Regions from separate parts of the Ancylobacter sp. FA202 genome, predicted to be linked through region 3. Evidence: riboswitches for the same ligand, from Rfam matches in the RefSeq annotation. Region 3 holds a riboswitch; each other region holds the start of a gene.

Region 1 (3,933 bases), 4.5 Mb from region 3:
GTTCCCGGCGGGCTCGGGCACCGGCGACACCGAGGCGCTGCCGGCAATCTGGACCAATAAGGCGGATTTCGACGCCCGCTTCGCCAAGCTCGGCTCGGATGCCGCTGCCGCGCGCGCGGCGATCACCGACGAGGCCAGCTTCAAAGCCAATTTCCCCGGCGTGGTTCGCAATTGCGGCGGTTGCCACGACACTTACCGGCAGAAGAATTGACCGGCGCGTCCCTTTCCTCATCCACGCCGGTGACGATGCTGGCGTGGGACCTGCCGACGCGGCTGGCGAAATGGAGCCTTGCCGCGCTGGTCGGGCTCGCCTTCGCCAGCCGCTACTGGGGCGACGCGGCGCTGGTCTGGCACCAGTGGAACGGCCTGGCCATTCTGGTGGTGGTGGTTTTTCGCCTGCTCTGGGGGCTGGTCGGCGGCTCGACGGCGCGCTTTGCCGGCTTTGTCAGCGGCCCGGTGGCCGGGCTGCGCTATGCCATGAGCCTGCTCAAGGGCCGGCCGCCGCATTTCCTCGGCCACAACCCGCTGGGCGGCTGGATGGTGCTGGCGCTGCTGGCGATCGTGGCGGCGCAGGGGCTCACCGGCCTGTTCACCAGCGACGACATCATCGTCTATGGCCCGATGACGCCTGTCGTGAGCGACGCGACGATCCGCAGCGCTTCCGGCTGGCATCAGCGGCTCTACCCGTTCCTGCTGGCGCTGATCGGCCTGCATGTGCTGGCCAATCTCGCCTATTCGCTGTTCGGCCGCGACAACCTGATCCGCGCCATGATCACCGGCAGCAAGCCGGCGGCCAGCTATGCCGACCGGGCGCCGGCGACGCCGGGCGGGGTGGGGATGGCGCTCGCCTGCCTCGCCCTCGCGGGGCTCATCGTGTTCGGCGGTATCGCGCTGGCGGGAGGGCACCCCTTCCCGTGAAATAACACCTTCGGCCGGCTGGAGAGCCTCTTGCCGGGGCGGGTGAACCGTGCTCCATGGCGGCCCCATGAACGCGCTCAAGGGCATCGCGCTGCAGGTCGGCGCGACGTTTCTCTTCACCATCATGTCCGCCCTCGTCCGTATCGTCTCGGATCACGTTCCGACCGGCGAGATCGTCTTCTCGCGCTCGTTCTTCGCGCTGTTTCCGCTGCTGGCGCTGCTTGCCTGGCGCGGCGAGATCGGCGCGGCGGTGCGCACGGCGAATCCACTCGGCCATGTCGCACGCGGCACCATCGGCGTCTGCGCCATGGGGCTGAGCTTCGCGGCGCTGGCGCGCATTCCGCTGGCGGACGCCACCGCCATCGGCTTCGCCGCGCCGCTGCTCACCGTGATGCTGGCGGCGCTGCTGCTGCGCGAGCGGGTGCAGCTCTATCGCTGGGCGGCGGTGGTGGTGGGGCTCGGCGGGGTGGTGGTGATGCTGTGGCCGCATATGCACGGCTCGTTTGACACGCCCGGCCATATGTTCGGCGCGCTGTACGCGCTGATGGCTGCCGCCTTCACCGCCGGGGCGATGGTGCAGGTGCGCCGTCTCACCCAGACCGAGACGACGGCGTCGATCGTGTTCTATTTCCAGGCGTTGGCGGCGCTTGCCGGCCTTGCCACCGCCGGCTGGGGCTGGGTGCTGCCGAGCGGGCGCGAGGGGGTGCTGCTGCTGACGATCGGCTTCATCGGCGGGGTCGGCCAGATCCTGCTGACCGAGAGCTATCGCTACGCGCCGGCCTCGGTGGTGGCGCCCTTCGCCTATTCCGCCATGCTGTGGTCGCTGCTGCTCGGCTTCATCCTGTTCGCCGAGATTCCGCCGCTGCTGGTGCTGGTGGGCGGCGCCATCGTCATCGCCGCCGGGCTGTTCGTCATCTGGCGCGAGCGCCAGCTCGGCATCGACCGGACGCGCGAGGAGGCGGCGACCACGCCGCCCGCCGCGCCGGCGCCCTGACGCCTCAGAACGCCTTGAAGGTGATGAGGGTGCGGGTGTCCTGGATGCCCGGGAACAGCTGCACCTTCTCATTGACGAAATGGCCGATATCCGTGCCCTCAGGCACGTAGAACTTCACCAGCAGGTCGAACTCGCCAGCGGTGGAATAAATCTCGGAGGCGATCTCTGCGTCGGCGATGGCGTTCGCCACTTCATAGGCGCGGCCGAGCTGGCATTTGATCTGCATGAAGAAGGGAACCATCGCGGTCTTCCGGCTTGGGTCGGGAGGCCGATAGGAACCAGAAGCGCGGGGAGGGCGCAACCCCCAGTGCGGGGGGCGCTTGCGCGGGCGCGCGTCCTCGCCTATCTCGCGAGGACGATCACGTTGGGGTGCCCAAGGCGCGGTGGCGCGGCGGGCTGAGAGGTGAAGGCGGGCCGCGAGGCACGCTGCCAACCCACGAACCTGATCCGGGTCATGCCGGCGGAGGGAACGGATCGCGCGCGCTCGGGGCGGCTTTCCCCGTCGCGACGCCTCCGCCTCCCGCGCGGCGAGGGGAGGCGTAGCATGGCAGGCTCCACACCGATCGCGGTGACGATGGCAGGCTCGGACAGCGGCGGCGGCGCCGGCATCCAGGCCGATCTCAAGACCTTTTCCGCGCTCGGCGTCTATGGCGCCAGCGTCATCACCGCGCTCACCGCCCAGAACACGCGCGGCGTCACCGGCATTCACGACGTGCCAGCCGCCTTCATCGCCGCGCAGATCGACGCCGTGCTGTCCGATCTCGCGGTCAATGCGGTGAAGATCGGCATGCTCTCGCGCCCCGAGGCGATCCTTGCGGTGGCATCGGGCCTCAAGCGCCACGGCATGGCGACGGTCGTGCTCGATCCTGTCATGATCGCGGCCTCGGGCGACCGGCTGCTGGTGCCGGAGGCGATCGAGACGCTGCGCCGCGAATTGCTGCCTCAGGCGCTGCTGATTACGCCCAACCTGCCGGAAGCCGCCGCCCTGCTCGACTCGGCGCCGGCGCAGGACCTCGCCAGCGTAAGGGCGCAGGCGCAACTCCTGCTGGCGATGGGGCCGCGCGCGGTGTTGATCAAGGGCGGGCATGGCGAGGGGCCGGACAGCATCGACGTTCTGCTGGACGAAGACGGCTTCCTGGAACTTTCCGCGACGCGCATCGTCACCCGCAACACCCATGGCACCGGCTGCACGCTCTCCTCCGCCATCACCGCCGGGCTGGCCAAGGGACTGCCGCTGCGCGCGGCGGTGGCGGCGGCGAAGGACTATCTGACCCAGGCGCTGGCGCGCTCGGAAGAACTCGTCATCGGCCAGGGCCATGGGCCGGTGCACCACTTCCACGCGTGGTGGTGAGCACGGGTTGATGGCTCTCGCGCCTCGCGGCGCGGCCTGCTAAGCGAGGCGGCCTTTCCTGCGAGCCGCCTCGTGCCCCTCATCGCCCCCCGCCACGCCATCGCCGCCGTCTATGCCGGGCTGTTCTTCGGCATCGGCGTGTTCATGCCGTTCTTCCCGGTCTGGCTGGAAGGGCGCGGCTTCGATGCGTCGATGATCGCGCTGGCGCTGGCCGTGCCGCAGGTGGTGCGGCTCGTCACCATGCCGCTGGGCGGCCTGCTGGCCGATCGCACCGGCCGCCCGCGTGCCGCGCTCATCGTCTATGCCGCCGCCACCGCCCTGTGCTTTGCCGGCATCGCCTTCGCCCCGAGCGCCACCTTCATCCTGATCGGGCTGGGCCTTGCCGCCGTGTTCTGGCAGCCGAGCCTGCCGGTGCTCGACGCCTATGCGGTGGCGCGCCGGCGCGAGGGGCTGATCGACTATGGCCGGGTGCGGCTGTGGGGATCGGCGGCGTTCATCGGCGGAAACCTGCTGGCCGGCGGTCTGCTCGGCGGGGCGTTCGTCGTCGCGGTTCCACCCGATACGGTGATCTGGCTCATCGCCGGGGCGAGCGTCGCGGCGGCGCTGGCGGCGGCGACCCTGCGCGAGGTGCGCCCAGCGCCGCACGAGACGGCGCGTCCCCGCGGTTTCG
Region 2 (3,933 bases), 410 kb from region 3:
CTGAAGGGCGCGCGGCCGGAGAGGCCCGGCCGCGCGGGAAAAACCTACTCCGCCGCCGTCGCGTCGCGATAGATCTGGCCGCCGCCGGCGCGGAAGCGTTCGGCCATGTCCTCCATGCCCTGTTCCGCTTCCGCCTGCCGGGCGGTGTCCCGGATCTCGTGGCTGATCTTCATCGAGCAGAATTTCGGCCCGCACATGGAGCAGAAATGCGCCAGCTTGTGCGCCTCCTTCGGCAGCGTCTCGTCATGGAAGGCCATGGCGGTATCGGGGTCGAGGGCGAGGCTGAACTGGTCCTGCCAGCGGAACTCGAAGCGCGCCCGCGAGAGCGCGTCGTCCCAGGCGCGCGCCAGCGGGTGGCCCTTGGCGAGATCGGCGGCGTGGGCGGCGATCTTGTAGGTGATGACGCCGGTTTTCACGTCGTCGCGGTTGGGCAGGCCCAGATGCTCCTTCGGCGTGACGTAGCAGAGCATGGCGGTGCCGAACCAGCCGATCATCGCCGCGCCGATGGCGCTGGTGATGTGGTCATAGCCGGGAGCGATGTCGGTGGTCAGCGGCCCGAGCGTGTAGAACGGCGCCTCGCCGCAGGTGGCGAGCTGCTTGTCCATGTTGGCCTTGATCTTGTGCATGGGCACATGGCCGGGGCCCTCGATGATGACCTGGCAGTCGTGCTTCCAGGCGATCTGCGTCAGCTCGCCCAGCGTCTCCAGCTCGGCGAACTGCGCCGCGTCATTGGCGTCGGCGATGGAGCCGGGGCGCAGCCCGTCGCCGAGCGAGAAGGTGACGTCATAGGTGCGCATGATCTCGCAGATCTCGGCGAATCGCTCGTAAAGGAAACTCTCGCGGTGATGGGCGAGGCACCACTTCGCCATGATCGAGCCGCCGCGCGAGACGATGCCCGTCACCCGATTCGCGGTCAGCGGCACATGGGGCAGGCGCACCCCGGCATGGATGGTGAAATAGTCGACGCCCTGCTCGGCCTGCTCGATCAGCGTATCGCGAAACACCTCCCAGCTGAGATCCTCGGCAATGCCGCCGACCTTCTCCAGCGCCTGGTAGATCGGCACGGTGCCGATCGGCACGGGTGAGTTCCGCACGATCCAGTCGCGGATATTGTGGATGTTGCGCCCGGTCGAGAGGTCCATCACCGTATCGGCGCCCCAGCGGATCGCCCACACCATCTTGTCCACCTCGTCGGCGACCGAGGAGGTGACGGCGGAATTGCCGATATTGGCGTTGATCTTGACCAGGAAATTGCGGCCGATCGCCATCGGCTCCAATTCGCCATGGTTGATGTTGGCGGGGATGACGGCGCGCCCGCGCGCCACCTCGTCGCGCACGAATTCCGGCGTCACCACATCGGGAATGGCGGCGCCGAAATCCTCGCCGTCGCGGATGAGGTCACGCATCCGCTCGCGCAGGCCGTTCTCGCGCAGGGCGACATATTCCATCTCCGCCGTGACGATGCCGGCGCGGGCATAGGCCATCTGCGTCACCGCGCCGGACTTTGCCCGCAGCGGGCGGTGGCGCAGCGGGAAGGGGGCCACCAGCTTGTCGGCCGGGACATGGCCATTGTCCTCCGGCTTCACCGCGCGCCCGTCATAGACCTCTATATCACCACGCGCGCGCACCCAGGCGTCACGCGGGCGCGCGAGGCCCGCCGTGATGTCGATGGTGGCGTCCGCGTCGGTATAGGGGCCGGAAGCGTCATAGACCGCGAGGTTGGGCTCGTTTGCGGAGGGGTGCAGCAGGATTTCTCGGAACGGCACCCGAAAGCCGCGCGCCGGGCATTCCGCATAGATGCGGCGCGAGCCGGGAATGGGCCCAGTGGCGACGCTAAGGCTGCGGGGAGTTTTGGTCGGCATGGTGGATCTCCAGAACCAGAGGTTGGGGAGACCCGGGTGTTGTGACGCTGGGGAAGGATGGCGATGCCAGGCACGGGTGCATGCCCGCGCGTGGCGACGCCATTCGGTTCCGATCCCTTCGCCGGCATGACCCGGATCAGGTTCGAAGGGTCATCGCGTTGCCCTGCCTTGCGGCATGGCCGGCGCTCTCTCAGCCCCCTAGCGGGGCTCCCCTTGGAACGCCATGATCTTCGACGAAAGTCGTCTTCGGGTCAAATCGCGCTGAGCCGTCACCCTGCGGCTGCCGTATTTCCTGTAGATTGCTGATCACAACGAAACGATGCCTGAGATATCGGGGGACCCATGGCCAGCACGACGTTTCCGCCCCGCACTGCGACCCGCCGCGCGTTGATCGCCGGCGCGCTTGCCTTCGGTTTGCTCGCGCCTGCTGCGGCCTTCGCCCAGGACAATTGCGGGCGGACGGGCGCCGGCTTCGATGCCTGGCTCGCCGGCTTCAAGCAGCAGGCGGTGGCGGAAGGCGTGTCGCCGCGCACGGTCGCGGCCGCGCTCAACGGCGTGACCTACGCCCCCGACATTGTCGGCACCGATCGTGGGCAGAAGGTGTTCGGCCAGAGCTTCTTCCAGTTCTCCGACCGCATGGTCGCGAATTACCGCATCCAGCAGGGGCGCCAGAAGATTCAGGCCAATCCCGAGCTGTTCAGCCGGATCGAGCAGCAATTCGGCGTGCCGGGCGCGGTGCTGGTCGCCTTCTGGGGGTTGGAGACCGATTTCGGCGCTTTCATGGGCGACAAGCAGACGATTCGCTCGGTCGCCTCGCTGGCCTGGGACTGCCGGCGGGCGGAGATGTTCCGCACCCAGCTGATGGCGGCGCTGAAGATCATCGACCGGGGCGACCTGACCGTGCAGACCATGCGCGGCCCCTGGGCGGGCGAGCTTGGCCAATTCCAGTTCCTGCCCGACCATTATCTGAACTACGGCGTCGATTTCGACGGCGATGGAAAGGTCGATCTCATCCGCTCGGCGCCCGACGCGCTGGCCTCGGCGGCCAACTACATCAAGGCACTGGGCTGGAAGGCCGGCCAGCCCTGGCTGGAAGAGGTGAGCGTGCCGGCTAACCTGCCCTGGGACCAGGCGGACCTGTCGATCAAGATTCCCCGCGCGCAATGGGCGCGCATGGGCGTGGTGCGGGCCGGCGGCGGCCAGCTGCCCGCCGACCAGCTTCCCGCCTCGCTGCTGCTGCCGATGGGGCGGACCGGGCCAGCCTTCCTCGTCTACCCGAATTTCGACGTGTTCACCGAGTGGAACAACTCGCTGACCTACGCCACCTCGGCGGCCTATCTCGCCTCCCGCGTCGCCGGGGCGGGGCCGTTCAACCGGGGCCAGGGCGACAAGATCCCGGTGCTCTCCATGGCGCAGGCGAAGGAACTGCAGACGCTGCTCAACGCGCGCGGCCACCATGTCGGGCGGATCGACGGCATCATCGGCGCGGCGACACGGCAGGCGGTGAAGACCGAGCAGCAGCGGCTCGGCCTGCCGGCCGATTCCTACCCGACGCCGGAGCTGGTGGCAGCGCTGCGGGCCGGGAAGTGAGCCTGTAGCCAGCAGATCAACGTCATGACCGGGCTTGGCCCGGTCATCTATGGGTTTCCTCCTCACCCAAAGACGTGGATCCCCGGGTCAAGCCCGGGGATGCCGGCGTGCAGCGACCTTTACAGTACCGGCACGCCCTGCTGCTTGGCCTTCACTTCCGGCTCGACATGGATGTTGACGAGCACATCGGCGACCTCGGCCTCCAGCGCGTCCTCGATGCGGTCGCAGATGGCATGCGCCTCGCTGACCGGCATGTCGCCGGGCACGACGAGGTGGAAGTCGACGAAGATCATGCGTCCCGCCTGGCGTGTACGCAGGTCATGCGCCTCGATGGCGCCGGTGGCCTCGGCGGCGATGCGGCGGCGGATGCGCTCCAGCGTCTCCGCCGGCACGGCCTGGTCCATCAGCCCGCCGACGCTCTCCTTCAGCACCGACCAGCCTGACCACAGGATGTTCAGCGCGACGAGCCCGGCCAGCACGA
Region 3 (3,933 bases):
CATTGCTCGGCAATGCGATGCAGGCCGCCCAGCGCGGTGCCGCGCTCACCCAGCGCATGCTGGCCTTCGCGCGACGTCAGGACCTGAAGCCTGCGGCGGTCGATGTGCCCGAGCTGGTGCTCGGCATGGCCGAGATGATGCGCCGCTCGATCGGTCCAAGTGTCCGGATTGAAACCCGTTTTCCGCTCGGATTGCCTTTGGCGCGGGTGGATGCCAACCAGCTTGAACTTGCCTTGTTGAATCTTGCGGTGAACGCGCGGGACGCGATGCCGGAGGGTGGAGTGATCACCATCGCCGCGCGCGACGAAGTCGTCCCCGCGCCCGGGTCCAACGCGGTGGCGGAACCCGGCGGGCTGAGGCCCGGCCATTATTTCTGCCTTTCGATTGGCGATAGTGGCAGCGGCATGGACGCGGAGACGCTGGCGCGCGCCGCCGAACCGTTCTTCACCACCAAGGGAGTAGGCAAGGGCACCGGGCTCGGCCTCGCCATGGTGCACGGCCTTGCCGCGCAGTCGGATGGAAGGCTGGTGCTGGAGAGCAAGCCCGGATTGGGCACCACGGCGACAATCTATCTGCCGGTTGCGGAGGTGGCGCGGGCGGCTGCCACGGCCTCGGTCGAGGATGAAGGCGGCGTACCGGATGGCGAGGAAGGGGCGCGGCGCGTTCTGGTTGTTGACGACGATCCGCTCGTACTGTCGGCCACCGGCGCCATGCTGGAGGATCTCGGCTGCGCGGTGACCGAGGCCTCGTCCGCCCGCGAAGCGCTGGACCTGCTCGAATCCGGCGTCGCCTTTGATGTCGTGCTGACCGACCAGGCCATGCCTGACATGACCGGCGTGCAGATGGCGGCGGTGATCGACCAGCGCTGGCCGGGCCTGCCGCTGATCCTCGGCACCGGCTATGCCGAGCTTCCCGCCGATGCCAAGGCCGGGATGCCGCGCCTGGGAAAACCCTTTAGCCGCGAGGCTTTGCGGCGTGCTATCGTACTGGCGACGCGCCCGGTGCCCGACAATGTGGTGCCGCTGCCCCGTCGCGGCTGAGGCCCCGCGACCCCCTCGGCATGGTGGGAATGTTGGGCCAGCGACGGTGACATTCGCCGGCTGAGTGATTATATCCAGACTGTCCGGGGGAGCCTCGTCAGGAGGCTGAGAGGCCATCGGCGCGTTCTGCGCGGCATGGCGACCCTTTGAACCTGATCCAGTTGACACTGGCGGAGGGAGGGAGTGCATGACTTCCACGCAGACTGAATCCACTGAGAAAACAACACCTTGGCAGGGCGCGAACGCCATGCGGGTGCGGATCGTCGGCGCCGGCGTCGCCGGGCTCACCTGCGCCCACGCCTTTGCCGCGCGCGGCGCGGAAGTCACTGTGATCGAACGCAAATCCGGCTCGGGACAGGGCTGCTCCTGGTATGCCGGCGGCATGCTGGCGCCTTGGTGCGAGCGCGAGAGCGCCGAGCCGATCATCGCCGAACTGGGCCATGAATCGCTCGCCTATTGGCGCGCGAGCGTGCCTGATGTGCCCAATGAGGGCTCGCTGGTGCTGGCGCCGCCGCGCGATCTACCTGATCTTAAACGGTTTTCCCGCCGCACCGAGGCGTTTGAGTGGGTCGACGGCGCCCGTATTGGCGCGCTGGAGCCGGACCTCGAAGGGCGCTTCGACCAGGGGCTGTTCTTCCCCACCGAGGCGCATCTGGAGCCGCGCAAGGCACTCGCCGCGCTCACCCGCCTTCTGGTCGAGGAGTATCAGGTTGCCTTCCGCTTCGCAGCTGAAGGGGTGGGTAATCAGTGCAGTGAGGTGGACGATCAGTGCAGTGAGGCCAATGAGGCCGACCTCGTGGTCGACTGCCGCGGGCTGGCGGCGCGCGACACGCTGGCCGACCTGCGCGGCGTGAAGGGCGAGATGCTGGTGCTCTATTCCACCGAGATTTCGCTCAAGCGCCCGGTCCGGCTGCTGCACCCGCGCATACCGGTCTACATCGTGCCGCGCGGCGACGGGCATTTCATGATCGGGGCGACCTCGATCGAGAATGACGAGCGCGGCCGCGTCACCGGGCGGTCGATGCTGGAGCTGCTCGGCGCGGCCTATGCGCTGCACCCCGCCTTTGGCGAGGCGGAAATCGTCGAGATCGGCGCGGATGTGCGCCCGGCCTTTCCCGACAATCTGCCGCGCCTGCGCAAGCGCGGCAACACGCTCTATATCAACGGTCTCTACCGGCACGGCTTCCTCGCGGCGCCGGCGCTGGCGCGCCGCGCGGCGGAGGTCGCGTTTGACGGGGCGTATTTCCCGGAGGTGATGGATGAAGATCATCGTCAATGGTGAGCCGGCCGACACCGCTGCCGGCACGCTGGCAGGCCTGCTGGCCGAGCTTGAAATGGCCGACGCCATTGTGGCGACGGCGCTGAATGGCGACATGGTCCGTGCCGCCCGGCGCGGGGCAACCCCGCTCGCCGAGGGCGACCGGGTGGAAATTCTCGCCCCGATGCAGGGCGGATGAGAGGGAGGTCCTCATGGATGCGATGACCCACAAGGCGACGGCTTCGGTGGCCGACCCGGTGACGTTCTACGGCACGGATGTGACCTCGCGCCTGCTGCTGGGCACGGCGCAATATCCCTCGCCGGCGATCCTCGCTGAGGCGATCCGCGCCAGCGGCACCGAGATCGTCACCGTCTCGCTGCGCCGCGAATCGGGGGCGGCGAAGGCCGGCCAGAGCTTCTGGCAGCTGATCCGCGATCTCGGGGTCAAGGTGCTGCCCAACACCGCCGGCTGCCGGACGGTGAAGGAAGCGGTGACCACGGCGGAAATGGCGCGCGAGCTGTTCGGCACCCCCTGGGTGAAGCTGGAGGTGATCGGCGAGGATGACACGCTGCAGCCTGATGTGTTCGGCCTGGTCGAGGCGGCGCGCATCCTTTCGCGCGACGGCTTCCAGGTGTTCCCCTACACCACCGAGGACCTGGTGGTGGCGGAAAAGCTGGTTTCCGCCGGTTGCGAGGTGCTGATGCCCTGGGGGGCGCCGATCGGCTCCGGGCGCGGGCTCAACAATCCCTATGGGCTGCGCTCGATGCGGGCGCATTTCCCCGGCATTCCGCTTGTCGTGGATGCCGGCGTCGGCCTGCCCTCGCATGCGGCGGCGGCGATGGAGCTGGGCTATGACGCGGTGCTGCTGAACACGGCGGTGGCCAAGGCGGGCGATCCTGTCCGCATGGCCCGCGCCTTCGCCGCCGCCATCGCTGCCGGGCGCGAGGCAGTGATCGCCGATCCGATGGAGGTGCGCGACATGGCGGCGCCTTCGACCCCGGTCATGGGCCGGGCCCTTCTCGGTTCCTAGTCTCACAGTGAGTGCGTGATGAAGCTCGATCCGTTCTATCTCATCGTCGACCGCGCCTCCTGGCTGCCGCGCCTGCTGCCGCAGGGGGTGAAGCTGGTGCAACTGCGCGCCAAGGACATGGACGAGGCCGAGCTGCGCCGCGAGATCGCGACCGCGCGCGAGGTGTGCGCCCGCTTCGGCGCCCAGCTGATCGTCAATGATTACTGGAAGCTCGCCATCGAGCTGGGTTGCGACTTCGTTCATCTCGGCCAGGAGGACCTTGCCGAGGCCGATGTGCCGGCGATGCGGCGGGCCGGGCTCAAGCTCGGCATCAGCACCCATGACGAGGCCGAGCTGGAGGCCGCGCTGCTGGCCGGGCCGGACTATATCGCGCTCGGCCCGGTCTACCCGACCATTCTCAAAAAGATGCGCTGGGCGCCGCAGGGGCTGGAGCGGGTGCGCCAGTGGAAGACGCGGATCGGCGACCTGCCGCTGGTCGGCATTGGTGGCCTCACCATCGAGCGCGCGCCGGGCGTGCGGCAGGCGGGGGCGGACAGCCTCGCCGTCGTCACCGACATTCTGCTGAACGACAACCCGGAAGCCCGCGCCCGCGAATGGGTGCTGG
Region 4 (3,933 bases), 2.9 Mb from region 3:
GGTGAGATATTCGGTGACGATGGCGCTGGCGATCGAGGCCAGCACCACGGCGATATAGGTGCGCGAGGAATAGGGGAACTGCCGGCGCGTCTCCTCGATGACGAACAGCACGGCGGCCAGCGGCGCGTTGAAGGCGGCGGCGAGGCCGGCCGCGCCGCCGGCGGCGAGCAGGCCGCGCATGTCCTCGCCCGACCATTTCATCAAATCGGAGGCCGCCTTGGCGACGGAGGCGCCGATATGGATGGTCGGCCCCTCGCGTCCCAGCACCATGCCGGAAGAGAGTGACAGCAGGCCGGCGACGAACTTCACCGGCAGCACGCGATGCCAGCGCACCTCGCGCAGCCCTTCCATCGCGCCCTCGATCTCCGGCACGCCGGAACCGCTTGCCTCGGGGGCGAAGGTCCGGACCAGCCAGAGCGAGACGACCGTCATCGCGGCGGCGACCAGCGCGGCGGCGGCGTAGAGGGGGAAGCCGTCAAGGCCGAGGCCGGTGTCGAGATAGGCCGGCCAGGCGGCGGTGAGCTTTTCGACGCCGACATGAAAGGCGGAACCAAGAACGCCGACGATGGCGCCAATCCCGATTGCCACTGCGTGATACGGCACATTGCTCATGCCTGCCCCTCTGCATCCCAGCTGCCCCCGCATCGGTTAGCATCGCTGGGCGGCGATCGGAAGGTTCCATCAGCAACATCATCCCCGGGCGCGGCCCGGGGATGACGGCGGGACGCAGGCGCCTAGGGCAGGGTTGGCGCGTAGACCGCGACCGGCTCGACCGTGTCGATCAGGCCGTGGCCCTTCATGAATTCGCCGAAGCGGGCATAGCGTCCGGCGTCCAGTCCGGCCGGGGCGTGGGCGAAGCGGCGCAGCGTGTCGGTCCAGGCGGTGCGGTTCAGCTCGTCGTCGAGCTTCGGGTTGGCCTTGATGAACAGCCCCCATGCTTCGTCCGGATGGTTGAGGATGTAGATGGTGGCGTCCTCCACCGCCGCGAGGAAGCGCTTCAGCCGGGGATCGGCGAGCTTGTCCTTGTGAGCGACATAGATCAGCTCGTCGAAGACCGGCACGCCGTGCTCCTCGGGGAAGAAGGCGCGGCCCTCCTTGCCCTCCAGCCGGATCTGGGTGAGCTCGAAATTGCGGTAGGCGCCGATCACCGCGTCGACCTTGCCGGCCACCAGCGCGGGGGAGAGGGCGAAATTGACGTTGATCATCGTCACGTCGGTGGGCTTCAGCCCGACGCTCGCCAGCATGGTGCCGAGCAGCGCGTCCTCCAGCCCGGCGACGGAATAGCCGACCGTCTTGCCCTTCAAGTCGGCGATGGTCTTGATCGGCCCATCCTTCAGCACCACCAGCGCGGTGAGCGGGGTAGAGATGAGCGTGCCGAAGCGCACCAGCGGCAGGCCTTCCTTCACCTGGAGATAAAGGCTCGGCTGGTAGCTGACCGCGATATCGGCCTGGCCGGCGGCGACGAGGCGCGGCGGGGCGGAAGGGTCGGCCGGGGCGACCAGCTCGACATCGAGGTCACGGGCTTTGAAGAAGCCTTTCTCCTGCGCGAGGATCAGCGGCGCGTGGTCGGGGTTCACATACCAGTCGAGCAGGACGGTAAGCTTGTCGGCCGCCATGGCTGGCGCGAGGCCGAGCGTGAGGGCGAGCAGCAGGCCGCCGGTGCGGGCGGCAAGGTTCTTGAACATGGATCTCCTCCCAGTTGGAGACCCGGCGCGAGCTTTCGGGGGAAATCCGGCGCGGACGCCTGTCCTGCAGGGCCCCGCCGTCGCTCCGTCCCTTCGCCGGCATGACCCGGATCAGGTTCAAAGGGTCTGGCGGCTGCCATCTCAGCCCCTTCAGCCTTGCGGCCTGCGGGACACCCCTCGGACGGTTTGAGGCTAGCAGAGCGGCCGGGCAGGGGCAAATGGGGCGGCATCTGCGCGGCCCTCATGCCCGGGTTTGACCCGGGCACCCAGTGACCGGTGGCGCGGTGGAAAGTCTGGGTCCCCGGGACAAGCCCGGGGATGAGGGAGAGCGGGCGGGGACGGGGGACTTGAAGGTGGGATGAGCGACCTTTCGAGGGGCGAAGGGGCGGCCTCCTCACTCCCCCCGCCAGCCATCGAGATAGACCGTGCGCTCCACCCCGGCGAAACGGCCGAGGCGGGCGAGCTCAGTGTCGAGCGCGTCGAGCCGCCCGGCGGAAGCGCGCACACCAGGCTCCAGCCAGAGCCGGCGCACATCGAGCGTGCCGGCCTTGCGGTCCGCCTTCATGTCGATGCGCCCCACCATCCGGTCGCCTTCCAGAATCGGGAAGACGTAATAGCCATAGACGCGCTTTTCCGCCGGCACGAACACCTCGATGCGGTAGCTGAAGCCGAACAGCCTTTCCGCCCGGGCGCGGTCGCGCAGCAGCGGGTCGAACGGGCTCAGCACCCGCAGCCGCGCCGGCGGGGCGGGCAGGGAGTCGAAAAGGGCGGCGCAGCCGGCGAAGGCATGCGAGGCGCGGGGCTTTCCTTCCACGCCCTCGACCAGCACCGGCTCCAGCCGGTCGCGGTTGGTGGCGACCCAGACTTTCGCCTCCTCCGGCGTGACGAGGTCCCAGAACGCGGCGATCTCGCCTGAGGTGGCGAAGCCGAGCCGCTCCAGCGCCGAGGTGCAGGCCCAGTCGATGAAGGCCTCGCCCGTCATTTCGGGCAGGCGGTGCGGCGCGGGGATGACGCGCTCGGTGAGGTCGTAGCGCTTCTGGAATCCGTCGCGGCCGGCAATGGCCAGCGCGCCGGTGCGCCAGTGATATTCCAGCGCGGTCTTTTCCGGGTGCCAGTTCCACCAGCCGCCGGGCGGCCGCTTTTCGGTTTCGAAATCCCGCGCCATCAGCGGGCCTTCACGGCGCACCCGCTCCAGCACATGCTCGACATAGGTCTCGAAGCCGTTCTCGTGCCAGGAGCGCCAGCGCGCCGCCAGCGTCTCCCGCGCCCGGGCGAAGCGATGCTTCCACTGCGGGAAGAAGGCGGTGGGGATGATGGCCGCGTCATGCGTCCAGTGCTCGAACAGCGCGCCGTCGCGCTCCAGCAGGGCGGTGAGATGCTCGCGCTTGTAGCTCGGGTTGCGGGCGAACAGGATGTGATGGTGCGCCCGCTCCACCGTGGCGATGCTGTCCACCTGCACGAAGCCGATCGTCTCGATGAGTTCGAGCAGCCCGGCCTTGCTCAGCGCGCCGCGCGGGCGGCTGAGGCCCTGCGTGGCGAGGAAGACGCGGCGTGCATCCGCATTGGCGAGGCGAATCGTCATGCCCTGATCTTAGGACGCGGCGCGCGGCTGGAACAGATGGAGTACGAAACGCGCGCGGTCGTGAGCGAAGGGCCATTGCGGGGCGCGGGCAAGGAAACTAAAAAGGCAGCACTGCACGCGGAGCGCGGTGCATGCTGAGAGTGCCGCCCGGCATCCTCGGTGAACCGCGCGCGTGCACGTAAGCGTTAACGTCACTCAACGCGCATGATCGAACGGCCTTCGGGGCGTGATCGGCGCGGCTTTGTCCTGCCGGTGCGTCCATGGCCGGAGAGGACCTGAGATGAACGTTGCCAGCCCTGTTTTCCCCGCTGCCCCCACACTGAACCGCCAGCGCTTCGAGCCGAAGCGCCGCAGCCTCACCGTGCTCTCCACAGAGCGTGTGACGCCTTCCATGCTGCGCCTGGTGCTGGGCGGCGATGATCTTGCCGATTTCGTCAGCGCCGCGCCGGATGACCATGTGAAGGTCGTCCTTGTCCGGCCGGACGGCGTGGAGGAACGGCGCGACTATACGCCCCGGCGCTTCGATGCGGCGCGGCGCGAACTCACCCTCGACTTCGCGCTGCACGAGGCCGGGCCCGCCACGCTCTGGGCGCTGCAGGCCCGACCGGGCGACCGGCTCGACGTGCTTGGCCCGCGCGGCTCTGCCGTGGTCGAGGACGCCACGGT

What was found. Region 3 has a riboswitch for thiamine pyrophosphate ahead of thiO (glycine oxidase ThiO). Riboswitches for the same ligand answer to the same signal wherever they lie in the genome.
Region 1: linked by a shared signal. The riboswitch ahead of thiD (bifunctional hydroxymethylpyrimidine kinase/phosphomethylpyrimidine kinase) and the one ahead of thiO (glycine oxidase ThiO) in region 3 are both predicted to bind thiamine pyrophosphate.
Region 2: linked by a shared signal. The riboswitch ahead of thiC (phosphomethylpyrimidine synthase ThiC) and the one ahead of thiO (glycine oxidase ThiO) in region 3 are both predicted to bind thiamine pyrophosphate.
Region 4: linked by a shared signal. The riboswitch ahead of A3M1_RS0115045 (ABC transporter substrate-binding protein) and the one ahead of thiO (glycine oxidase ThiO) in region 3 are both predicted to bind thiamine pyrophosphate.

Annotation. Positions count from the first base shown of each region.
Region 1 covers NZ_KB904818.1:4,978,029-4,981,961, reverse strand. Annotated here, with positions in the region: gene A3M1_RS0123195 (cytochrome c) at 1-211, shown strand, start outside; gene A3M1_RS0123190 (cytochrome b/b6 domain-containing protein) at 208-918, shown strand; gene A3M1_RS0123185 (DMT family transporter) at 986-1,912, shown strand; gene A3M1_RS0123180 (Lrp/AsnC ligand binding domain-containing protein) at 1,917-2,153, opposite strand; TPP riboswitch at 2,268-2,398, shown strand; gene thiD (bifunctional hydroxymethylpyrimidine kinase/phosphomethylpyrimidine kinase) at 2,457-3,263, shown strand; gene A3M1_RS0123170 (MFS transporter) at 3,336-3,933, shown strand, end outside.
Region 2 covers NZ_KB904818.1:836,271-840,203, reverse strand. Annotated here, with positions in the region: gene thiC (phosphomethylpyrimidine synthase ThiC) at 45-1,862, opposite strand; TPP riboswitch at 1,959-2,086, opposite strand; gene A3M1_RS0103770 (lytic murein transglycosylase) at 2,205-3,452, shown strand; gene A3M1_RS0103765 (cation diffusion facilitator family transporter) at 3,572-3,933, opposite strand, start outside.
Region 3 covers NZ_KB904818.1:428,582-432,514, reverse strand. Annotated here, with positions in the region: gene A3M1_RS0101955 (MHYT domain-containing protein) at 1-1,040, shown strand, start outside; TPP riboswitch at 1,116-1,236, shown strand; gene thiO (glycine oxidase ThiO) at 1,288-2,322, shown strand; gene thiS (sulfur carrier protein ThiS) at 2,300-2,497, shown strand; gene A3M1_RS0101940 (thiazole synthase) at 2,511-3,329, shown strand; gene A3M1_RS0101935 (thiamine phosphate synthase) at 3,348-3,933, shown strand, end outside.
Region 4 covers NZ_KB904818.1:3,314,969-3,318,901, forward strand. Annotated here, with positions in the region: gene clcA (H(+)/Cl(-) exchange transporter ClcA) at 1-612, opposite strand, end outside; gene A3M1_RS0115045 (ABC transporter substrate-binding protein) at 735-1,685, opposite strand; TPP riboswitch at 1,757-1,873, opposite strand; gene A3M1_RS0115050 (winged helix-turn-helix domain-containing protein) at 2,080-3,267, opposite strand; gene A3M1_RS0115055 (siderophore-interacting protein) at 3,548-3,933, shown strand, end outside.